DNA from 4 places in the Lederbergia sp. B243.17 genome. Region 2 is predicted to be linked to each of the others. Evidence: riboswitches for the same ligand, from Rfam matches in the RefSeq annotation. Region 2 holds a riboswitch; each other region holds the start of a gene.
The links. A riboswitch is a leader RNA that binds a small molecule or an ion and turns the genes downstream of it on or off. The one in region 2 is predicted to bind thiamine pyrophosphate.
Positions count from the first base shown of each region.

Region 1: linked by a shared signal. The riboswitch ahead of AC0TWI_RS00900 (ABC transporter substrate-binding protein) and the one ahead of AC0TWI_RS18730 (ECF transporter S component) in region 2 are both predicted to bind thiamine pyrophosphate.
Region 3: linked by a shared signal. The riboswitch ahead of AC0TWI_RS02895 (thiamine phosphate synthase) and the one ahead of AC0TWI_RS18730 (ECF transporter S component) in region 2 are both predicted to bind thiamine pyrophosphate.
Region 4: linked by a shared signal. The riboswitch ahead of tenA (thiaminase II) and the one ahead of AC0TWI_RS18730 (ECF transporter S component) in region 2 are both predicted to bind thiamine pyrophosphate.

Region 1 covers NZ_JBWBKF010000014.1:41,002-43,198, reverse strand. Annotated here, with positions in the region: gene AC0TWI_RS00900 (ABC transporter substrate-binding protein) at 1-908, opposite strand, end outside; TPP riboswitch at 999-1,108, opposite strand; gene AC0TWI_RS00895 (TIGR01777 family oxidoreductase) at 1,167-2,060, opposite strand; gene AC0TWI_RS00890 (hypothetical protein) at 2,173-2,197, opposite strand, start outside.
Region 2 covers NZ_JBWBKF010000089.1:20,465-22,661, reverse strand. Annotated here, with positions in the region: gene AC0TWI_RS18735 (ABC transporter ATP-binding protein) at 1-621, opposite strand, end outside; gene AC0TWI_RS18730 (ECF transporter S component) at 625-1,206, opposite strand; TPP riboswitch at 1,286-1,398, opposite strand; gene AC0TWI_RS18725 (N-acetyltransferase family protein) at 1,484-1,987, shown strand; gene AC0TWI_RS18720 (hypothetical protein) at 2,090-2,197, opposite strand, start outside.
Region 3 covers NZ_JBWBKF010000023.1:38,604-40,800, reverse strand. Annotated here, with positions in the region: gene AC0TWI_RS02905 (thiazole synthase) at 1-215, opposite strand, end outside; gene thiS (sulfur carrier protein ThiS) at 216-419, opposite strand; gene AC0TWI_RS02895 (thiamine phosphate synthase) at 426-1,016, opposite strand; TPP riboswitch at 1,103-1,210, opposite strand; gene AC0TWI_RS02890 (hypothetical protein) at 1,379-1,789, shown strand; gene AC0TWI_RS02885 (long-chain-fatty-acid--CoA ligase) at 1,850-2,197, opposite strand, start outside.
Region 4 covers NZ_JBWBKF010000059.1:914-3,110, reverse strand. Annotated here, with positions in the region: gene thiM (hydroxyethylthiazole kinase) at 1-510, opposite strand, end outside; gene tenA (thiaminase II) at 514-1,203, opposite strand; TPP riboswitch at 1,313-1,421, opposite strand; gene AC0TWI_RS11145 (DUF2500 domain-containing protein) at 1,571-1,945, shown strand; gene AC0TWI_RS11140 (aldo/keto reductase family protein) at 2,012-2,197, shown strand, end outside.

The sequences.
Region 1 (2,197 bases), on a different contig from region 2:
TATTTCTGCCAGACTTCCTTTTTCTGCTCTCCCCATCTCGGGGCATCGTCTTTGTATTTATCAGCAAGCCACTTTTGGCTGCTTTTCACAAGTTCAGGATCAAGATCCGGCTCTGCATCAATCAGGATTTCCGCTGCTTCATCCGGGTTTTCAATCGCAAACTCGTAGCCTTCTGCAACAGCCGCCATAAATGCCTTGACCAGTTCAGGATCTTTCTCGATCAATTTTTCATTTGTCCCGATCACCGGAGTATAATAATCCAGCTCTTCAGCGTAGTCGATCAGATAAAGCATATTGATATCTTCATTGCGCCGTTCCGCTTCAACTCCCGTCCAAGCATAGTATATCCAGGCAAAGTCGATATCTCTTTTAACAGCCGTAAAAAAGTCGGTATCCCCCATGTTGATCATCTCAAGCTTGCCCGGATCGCCGCCGTCCTGCTCCATGATCGTCTTGAGCATTGCCTGCTCAACCGGGGCTCCCCAACCTCCATACGTCTTCCCTTCAAAATCCTTCGGACGGGTAATGTTTTTATCAACAGGTGCAGCGAAGCCCGACGTGTTGTGCTGAATTATCGCGCCAATCGAGACGATCGGCACATCCTGGGTCCGCGCTTCTGTCACAGATTCCTGTGTCGTAATCCCGAAATCGGCCTTGCCGGATGCGACAAGCTGATCAACGCCGGCCTCTCCCGGCAGGATGATGTCGGCATCAATCCCATGCTTCTTGAAAAAGCCTTTTTCTCTCGCGACGTAGAGCCCAGTGTGATTCGTATTCGGAGTCCAATCAAGTACGACAGAAACCTTCCTCTCGTCAGACTTTCCGGACGACGACTCCTCCTGTTCTTTTTTCCCGCAGCCGGCCACTAATAAGAGCAGGGCAGCAGTGAAAAGTAGCCATTTCTTCATCTTTTTCCTCCTTAGCGTGAAGGGGAGTTTGAACCGCAAACGAAAAGATGCCCAGGTGAGTAACCTGGGCATCAAAAAGAACACTCATTCATAATCGAGTCGTATGTTCCCTTCGCTGGTATGAGCCAGAGCAGGTTCAAAGGGTCAATGTCTATCGGACACTCTCTCAACCGGCATCACCGGTTCCCCCACATTCCTATATATTTGTTTGACAATCCTATTATAACAAAGTTTCGCCAAATTGCCAGAAACGGAACCCTACTGCAGGCTTTTCTCCAAAGCCTGCCCGAGAACAGGATATTGATAGGAATAACCATGTTCCGCCGCCTTTTTCGGGATCGCGCATTGTCCGGCCGTAAGCATGACGTTCATTTCCCCGAGCAGAAGCTTTAATACAGGGGCAGGTACAGGCAGCCAGTGGGGGCGGTGCAGGACGTTTCCAAGCATTTTTCCAAACTCCTGCATCCGGACAGGCTGCGGGGCAGTCAAATTGAGAGGGCCAGTTATGCGGGAGTTTTCAATAGCGAAACGGATCAGCCCTGCGGCATCTGCCACCTGAATCCAGGAGATCCACTGCCGGCCGGAACCGATTGTCCCGCCTGCGCCGAGTTTATACGGAAGAGCCATCAGCGGCAAAGCGCCGCCATCACCGAGCACGATTCCGAGCCTGGCAAACACGGTCCGGATACCAAGAGGTTCCGCTTTCGCCGCTTCCTCTTCCCATTCACGGACGACGTTTGCCAAGAAATCATCCGCAGCCGGCCTGTCCTGTTCCGTGAACCTTGCTGTTTCCGACATTCCGTAATACCCGACCGCCGAAGCGTTGATGAGCACCTCCGGCTTTCTTTCCAATGCTGCAAAAATACGAATCACCTCGCGAGTCGCGTCCATCCTGCTCTGGAGAATCCGCTTCTTCTTCGCCTTCGTCCATCTCAAGCCATTGATCGAATCTCCGGCAAGGTTGACGAATGCATCCACTTCGCCGAGATGTTTCTCCGGAATGCAGCCTTCCTCAAGCCACTGGACATAACCCGGTTCCTTCGCCCGCTCTCGGCTCCGGGTCAGAATTACCACTTGATGGCCGTTTTCGTTCAGCTGCCGCTTCAACTCCGCCCCGACAAAACCGCTTCCGCCTGCAATCGCAATCCGCATTTCCTATCCCTGCCTTTTTCTTCATTATAACGTCGTGCGGGAGGACCGCAATGTTTACAGATAGGAGAAAATAAAAACGGCCGGATCCAAGCTTATCGGATCCGGCCTTCGCTTATAAGGAAATAGATTGCAGTTCT
Region 2 (2,197 bases):
GACCCGATCAACCCAGTCCGCAATCCTTTCAATCTTGTGCTCAACGATGATGACCGTTTTCTTATGGGTGACGTCTTTAACAGACTTCCATATTTGCTCGGTGCCTTCGGGATCGAGCAATGCCGAAGGCTCATCCAGAAACAATACGTCGGGCTCAAGAAGAAGTACTGAAGCAAGCGCCAGCCGCTGCTTCATCCCTTGGGAAAGTGTCTCGATCGGCGTATGCAGTTCAAGCGAGCCGAGTCCTGTTCGGTCCAATGCCGTTTTGATCAGCGGCTCCATTTCCTCTCTCGGCACTTGCAGGTTTTCAAGCACGAACGCGAGCTCCTCATCCACAAACGGCATGCAAAATTGCGTGTCCGGATCTTGAAAGACAAATCCCCATGAATCCGGCACCATGATCGATTCATATTTTAAAGGCACTTCAATCGAATGGGGGAGGATGCCGCAAAGCACCTGTAGAAGTGTCGACTTTCCGCAGCCGCTCGGACCAAGCAGCAGCACCTTTTCCCCTTGTGAAGCAGCAAAGGAGAGATCCCTAAAAACTAGGGAATCCTCTCCCGGAAATTTCAGCCTCAGATTTTTAACACTGATTTTCCTTTTGTTTTCCAAATTGAACACCTTCTACTTTGCGACCGGTCTGTCAAGAGCCTCATATTCTTCCTTTGCGACAGGCCGGATCAGATTGGTGACGCCCGTCTCTTCAAGTGCACGCACAATCAAGTATGCAAATACGCCGGTGAAGAGGAAGGCACTGACGACGCGCAGCCCATATTTTACAAACAGGGCCCATAGCTCCAAGTTGGCATATCCGTAAAAAAGATCGAGGAAAAAGCCGGCGAAACATGAGGCGATTCCTGCAAAACCGGCAACTGCCATGCCGAACCGCTTATAGCGGAAAGCTGCAAAAAGCAGCTCTGCGCCAAGCCCCTGGACAAATCCATAAATAAGCACTTCAATTCCATGGCCGATAAACGCTGAAAGTCCCGCTGCAGCTATGCTTGACAGCAAGGCAACACCAGGTTTGCGGATCAGCAGAAAGGCAAATGGCGCAACCATGAACCACATGCCATAGATAAGCTGGCGCGCAACGGGCAGCGCTGGCTTGATTACCGTGTATAAATCATCCCAGAATTTCATGATGATACCGAAAACAACACCGATCATGATAGTGATCAATAGATCGGTAAACTTTAACTTTTTCACCCATCCCAACCCCTTTTTCTTTGTTTTCTTACAAAAAAGGCCGTCTGAATGCACAGACGGTCGAGAAGGGGCCCCTTTATGATCAAAAAGATCAATTTCTCTACGCTGGCATTACCCAGATCAGATTAGCGGTCAGCAGCGGATTCATCTGCTATCTCAGCCTGATTCACTCAAGCACCCGGACGGACAATTATGTAATTAGCCCCAGTATATCGGAGTTCTATTGATATATCAATCCCTGTTTATAGTATACTTGCTTGAACAGGGGGGATAGAGAATGAGATATACCATTCGCAAGGCAGCAAAGGAAGATATTCCGCACATTCAGCGAGTTGCACAGGAAAGCTGGGGAGCCACTTATGAGGGAATTATCCCGAAGGAAATCCAGAAGCGATTTTTAAGCTCCGCTTACAGTGATGAATCAATGGAGAGAAGGGTCAGTCATTCCCTTTTGCTTGTTGCTGAAACAAACCGCAGCATCGTCGGCTTTGCCAACTTTTCACCATTGCAGGATGGAGGCAAGGCGGAACTTGGTGCGATTTACCTGCTTCCGGAATATCAGGGAACCGGCATAGGCACTGCCCTTCTTGAGTCAGGAATCGGGCATCTGGAAGGTGTAAAAGAGCTGTTCATCAATGTCGAAAAGGAAAACAAAATTGGCCTGACTTTTTATCATGCGAAAGGTTTCCAGGTCGTCTCAGAGTTTGATGAGGACTTTGATGGACATATGCTGAAGACAATCAGAATGAAAAAACAAATGAAGCACGCTGAAGTGAGCTAAATCTTTTACCGTTAACCCGTTCTTCTGGCATGGTGGATTTAGTAGTTGTAAGTACTTGTGGGGAAAGTGAGGCAGACAGCTTCTGCAGCTGTCCGCCTTTCATTAGGATGGTTGCTTCTTCTCGAAATGGCTTGCCAAACTCAAGACAAAAGCAAGTATAAATATAGCCAGCGAACCTGCCGATACTATATTCCGCTGACCAAAGCCTGT
Region 3 (2,197 bases), on a different contig from region 2:
GCAGTGTTCGGCAAAAATAGGAATCTTTCCAACTCGATCTCTTCGAGCAGATTGGGCTGCTGCTGATTGTAAATATTCATTCTTCTTACGGCGAAGGTCAATACTTCCGTTTCTGATGCGGCTACAGCCTCTTTTTGGACAGCGACAGACGGAAACTTTCCTGTTCCGAGAAATAAACGTGATGCGAACGTGTATGGACCGATTTTTAATGACATTTAACCGCCTCCTACAAATTGGACTATTTCGATTTTGTCTCCTGCTGCTAGGGGATGCTCATTCCAGCTTCCCTTTTCCAGCACCGTGCCGTTTTGCTCAACAATGGCAAATTCCTTTTTCACCGCTAAAAATTCGATCAGCTCTCCGACAGTCCGGACGTCATCCGGGGATTGGAGTCTCTGGCCGTTGACGGTCACTTCCACGTAATCTCACCTCCTTAAAATAGAGAGTTTGCTAGCTTCTTCAAGCGATTCATCGGGTGGAAAAAACGCCGATATCGCTGCAATGCCAGCTGCTCCTGTCTGAAGAACATCCGCTGCGTTTTCCGCATGGATGCCGCCGATGGCGATAACCGGGATGGCGGCAGACCGGACGAGCGCCTTCAATTCCGCCAATCCCCTTGGTGCGTGGCCCGGCTTTGAATCGGAAAGGAAGACATGGCCGTAATAGAGATAATCTGCACCTGCCTCCTCCGCCTGCTGGGCAGCTCCCGCCGAATGGACGGATTGGCCGATTCTCAGCCCAGGAAAAGAGCGCTTCAGCTCCGGGATGCCTTCCATATGCTCAGGAAGATGGACGCCATAAAGCCGGTATTTGTGGGCTATCTCAGGAAAATGGTGAACAATCAGCCTGTTTGGAGGTATTCCACTCTTCAGAAAAGTCTCCACAAGCGAGTCCGTCTCCTTCTCGGAATATCGTTTTTCCCGAAGATGGATCCGGTCCACCCACGGCAGAAGTTTTTTTGAAAATGCTGCAAGCCGCTTCTGCTCCCAATTATCATTCGTTACTGCATGGATCATCGCCGCCCTCCTTTTTTTGCATAATAAAAACCACTACTCTTCAGAAGAATAGTGGTTGGCTGCACGAAAAAAAACATCAGGATATACGTCCCCATGCACCACTTCCCTCCGCTGGCTTTAACCAGATCAGGTTCGAAGAGTCCCAAAGTCACACTTTGATCTCAGCCTTTCAAAAGGCCCCCCTAGCAGTTATTGAACTATGAAGTTGTTTCAAAGCCATCGTACCATGTCATTTTTTATTGTCAAGGCTTTCAATAGATGCACTTTACAAATCTGTTTTTGTATTGTGTAATAGGGGTAATGTGGATTTTTGGCGGGGAAGTTTCCCCAACGATGTCCTTGTATGGAGTAGGGGGGAAGGCATGTCAACAGCTTATCTTTATGTTACAGCTTCAGCACTGGCTGTCGTTGCAATTTCAATCGTGTTCAAGATTTTCATAGAAAAATTAAAGCAGCAGCCTGAACAGCAGTCGACGTTGCAGCGCAACTTCTTTATCGGCGTCGCGATTGCCGAAATCGTGCCGATTGTGCTTGTCATCTTCGCGATGATCAATTCGGTCCCGGCACAGGATATCAATGAGCTGCTCATCCCGGCTTTGCTCATTGTTATACTAATGACGTTTGCCCCAATTTTGGTCCTGATGCAAACAAAAGTAGATGTACCGAAAGAAGCGGAAGCAGCCATTACCGTATTCCGGCCAATCGGAAGCATGATGGTTTCCACGATACCGCTCATCTCGCTCGTCGGCTTGTTCCTGTTGCTGCCAAGATAAAAAACCGGAGGATGTTCTCAGAAAGTCAGATCTGACTTTCCGAGTGCTCCTCCGGTTTTTTTAAGCTTCTTGAAGCTTCCTCCATAGGATTTTCCCGCTGCTCGTTGTCGGGAACGTGTCGTGGAATTCGACAATTCGCGGATACTTGTAGCTCGCCATCTTTTCTTTCGCCCAATTGATGATGTTCTCTTCCGCTATTTTCCCTTTGTATTCATCGTTCAAAATAATGAGTGCTTTCACTGTCTCACCGCGCACTTCATCCGGTGCTCGGACGACGCATGCCTGCTGGACAGCCGGATGGCGATACAGAACCGACTCAACCTCAGTCGGCCAGACTTTGTAGCCTGCGGCGTTGATCATCCGTTTTACGCGGTCGACCATAAAGAAATAACCTTCTTCATCCATGCG
Region 4 (2,197 bases), on a different contig from region 2:
AATGATGTCCGTTTCCCCGGTTACGGCAACGATGGTCTCATATTTCAGCGCTATTTTTCTAGCCAGATGCCCAATATCGAGATTACCTTCTCCGGCATCAACGCCTTGCGCTTCCCATTTCGCTCCGGCAATTGCCGCGAGTTCTCCGGCATTGCAACGGATCAGCGCCAGCTTGACCTTCCCGATGATCGACATTGTTGTGGCTTTACGGAAGGAGGAAGCGCCTGCTCCGACAGGGTCCAGCACTACCGGGACTCCATTTTGATTGGCTCCTTTCCCGGCAAGAATCATTGATTTTACCGTTTCTTCCGACAATGTGCCAATGTTCAGTGACAGGCAGGAAGAGATGCCGGCAATTTCAGCTGACTCTTCCGCAGCTTCAGCCATGACAGGGGAAGCGCCAAGGGCGAGCAGGCCATTTGCCTGAAAGTTGGCGACAACATAATTGGTAATACAGTGGATGAGCGGATTGCGGGAACGCAGTTCGCTAATTAGTTTCGGTTGAAGCATCAGTTACGCCCTCCCTTCAGCGAGAACATCAGTGCATACACGCCAATTTTGCTGTTTCCAAGCCATCTCCCAAAAATTCCACTCATAATAGCTGCTCTTTTTGAAATGCTCTTTCAATAGCAGACGCTTTTCAGGTGAGGCGGCTTCGGCGAGCTCATTCATCCGGTTGATCTGCTCCTTCACTTTTTCAGCAAACCATTCGGATCCATAAGTCCCGATCCACCGTTCATAGATCGGGTGTCCAGGTTTTGCATCCTTCAGCCTTTCGCCAATCTCATAATAGAGCCAATAGCAAGGGAGGAGGCCGGCGAGTATTTCTGCCAGGTCCCCATCAGCACAGCGGTATAAATGGGATACATAGGCATACGCATTTGGAGCTGGTTCAAACTCTTTCAGCTCCTGTTCTGTCACATCGAGCAGGGTCATGAAGGATTCATGCAGGCTCAGCTCGGCTTCACAAGTGGCAAGCGCATGCTCTGCAAACGCCTTTGTCACGGCAAGATCCGGAGATTTGGCAGCCCCGTAAGCCTGTACTTTGGCAAAGTGGCTTAAATAATAGGAATCTTGTTTCACGTAAAACCGGAAAGTATCGAGCGGCAAAGTACCGTCCGCAATCCCTCTCACAAACGGGTGGGTAAAGCTCGCCTCCCACAAATCATTGCATTCTCTGCGTACTTCTTCACAGAAAGTCAACACGTCATCCCCTTTTCCAAAAATAGTCGATCGGGATAAAGGGCAGAGGAAGGAGGATAAAAAAAGCTGCTCCCCCTGAAAGAACGGGAAGCAGCATTATGCTTGAAAAAAATATGCGCCTCCACTTCCCTACGCTGGTATCATCCAGATCAGGTTCCAAGGGTCCGCGCCTCACATGCGCGTCTCAGCCTTTCATAAAGGCTCCCCCAGCGGTTTGACAAAAAGATGAAATTGTCCTCTTGAGTATATCATATAGAAAGATTTCAGTAAATTTTCTTACGCATCTTGTTTGGACAATCCGAATATTGAAACTTTTTTAGTCTATAATCAGTAAAAGAACAAATGGATGGCAGAGGAGGAGATGGAATTGGATTTTCATTATGGCGGCTTTACCTTTGTTGAATTTTTGATGCCACTGATGTTTTTGCTAGTATTCGGGCTTATTCTTTTTTCGATTATCAGGTCAGCGATCCAAGGTGCAAAAAATCGTAACTCTCCCCGACTGACTGTTCCGGCAATCGTGTCTGCCAAAAGAGCAGAAGTGAGTGGGGGGGCAGGAGATATGATGGCTTCCACGGACTATTATGCCACGTTTGAAGTGGAGAGCGGAGACCGCTTGGAATTCGCGGTCAATGGGAAGGAATACGGCCAGCTTGCGGATGGGGACATTGGGAATCTAACGTTCCAAGGGACTCGGTTTATTGGCTTCTCCAGAACGGGGAAAGCAGGTTCAAATTCTTGACAGAAGCTCCTCTCGTAAGGAAAAATATAGGGTGATAGTAAATATTCTGAAAATGGGGCTGATAAAATGAAGTATCGCAGACTGGGACGAACAGGTTTGAAAGTCAGTGAAATCAGCTTGGGCAGCTGGCTTACATATGGAAAGTCAGTTGAAGATAATACTGCCGAAAAGATTATACATAAAGCATATGATCTTGGAATCAACTTCTTCGACTCCGCGAATGTTTATGAGCGGGGCGAGGGGGAGCGGGTA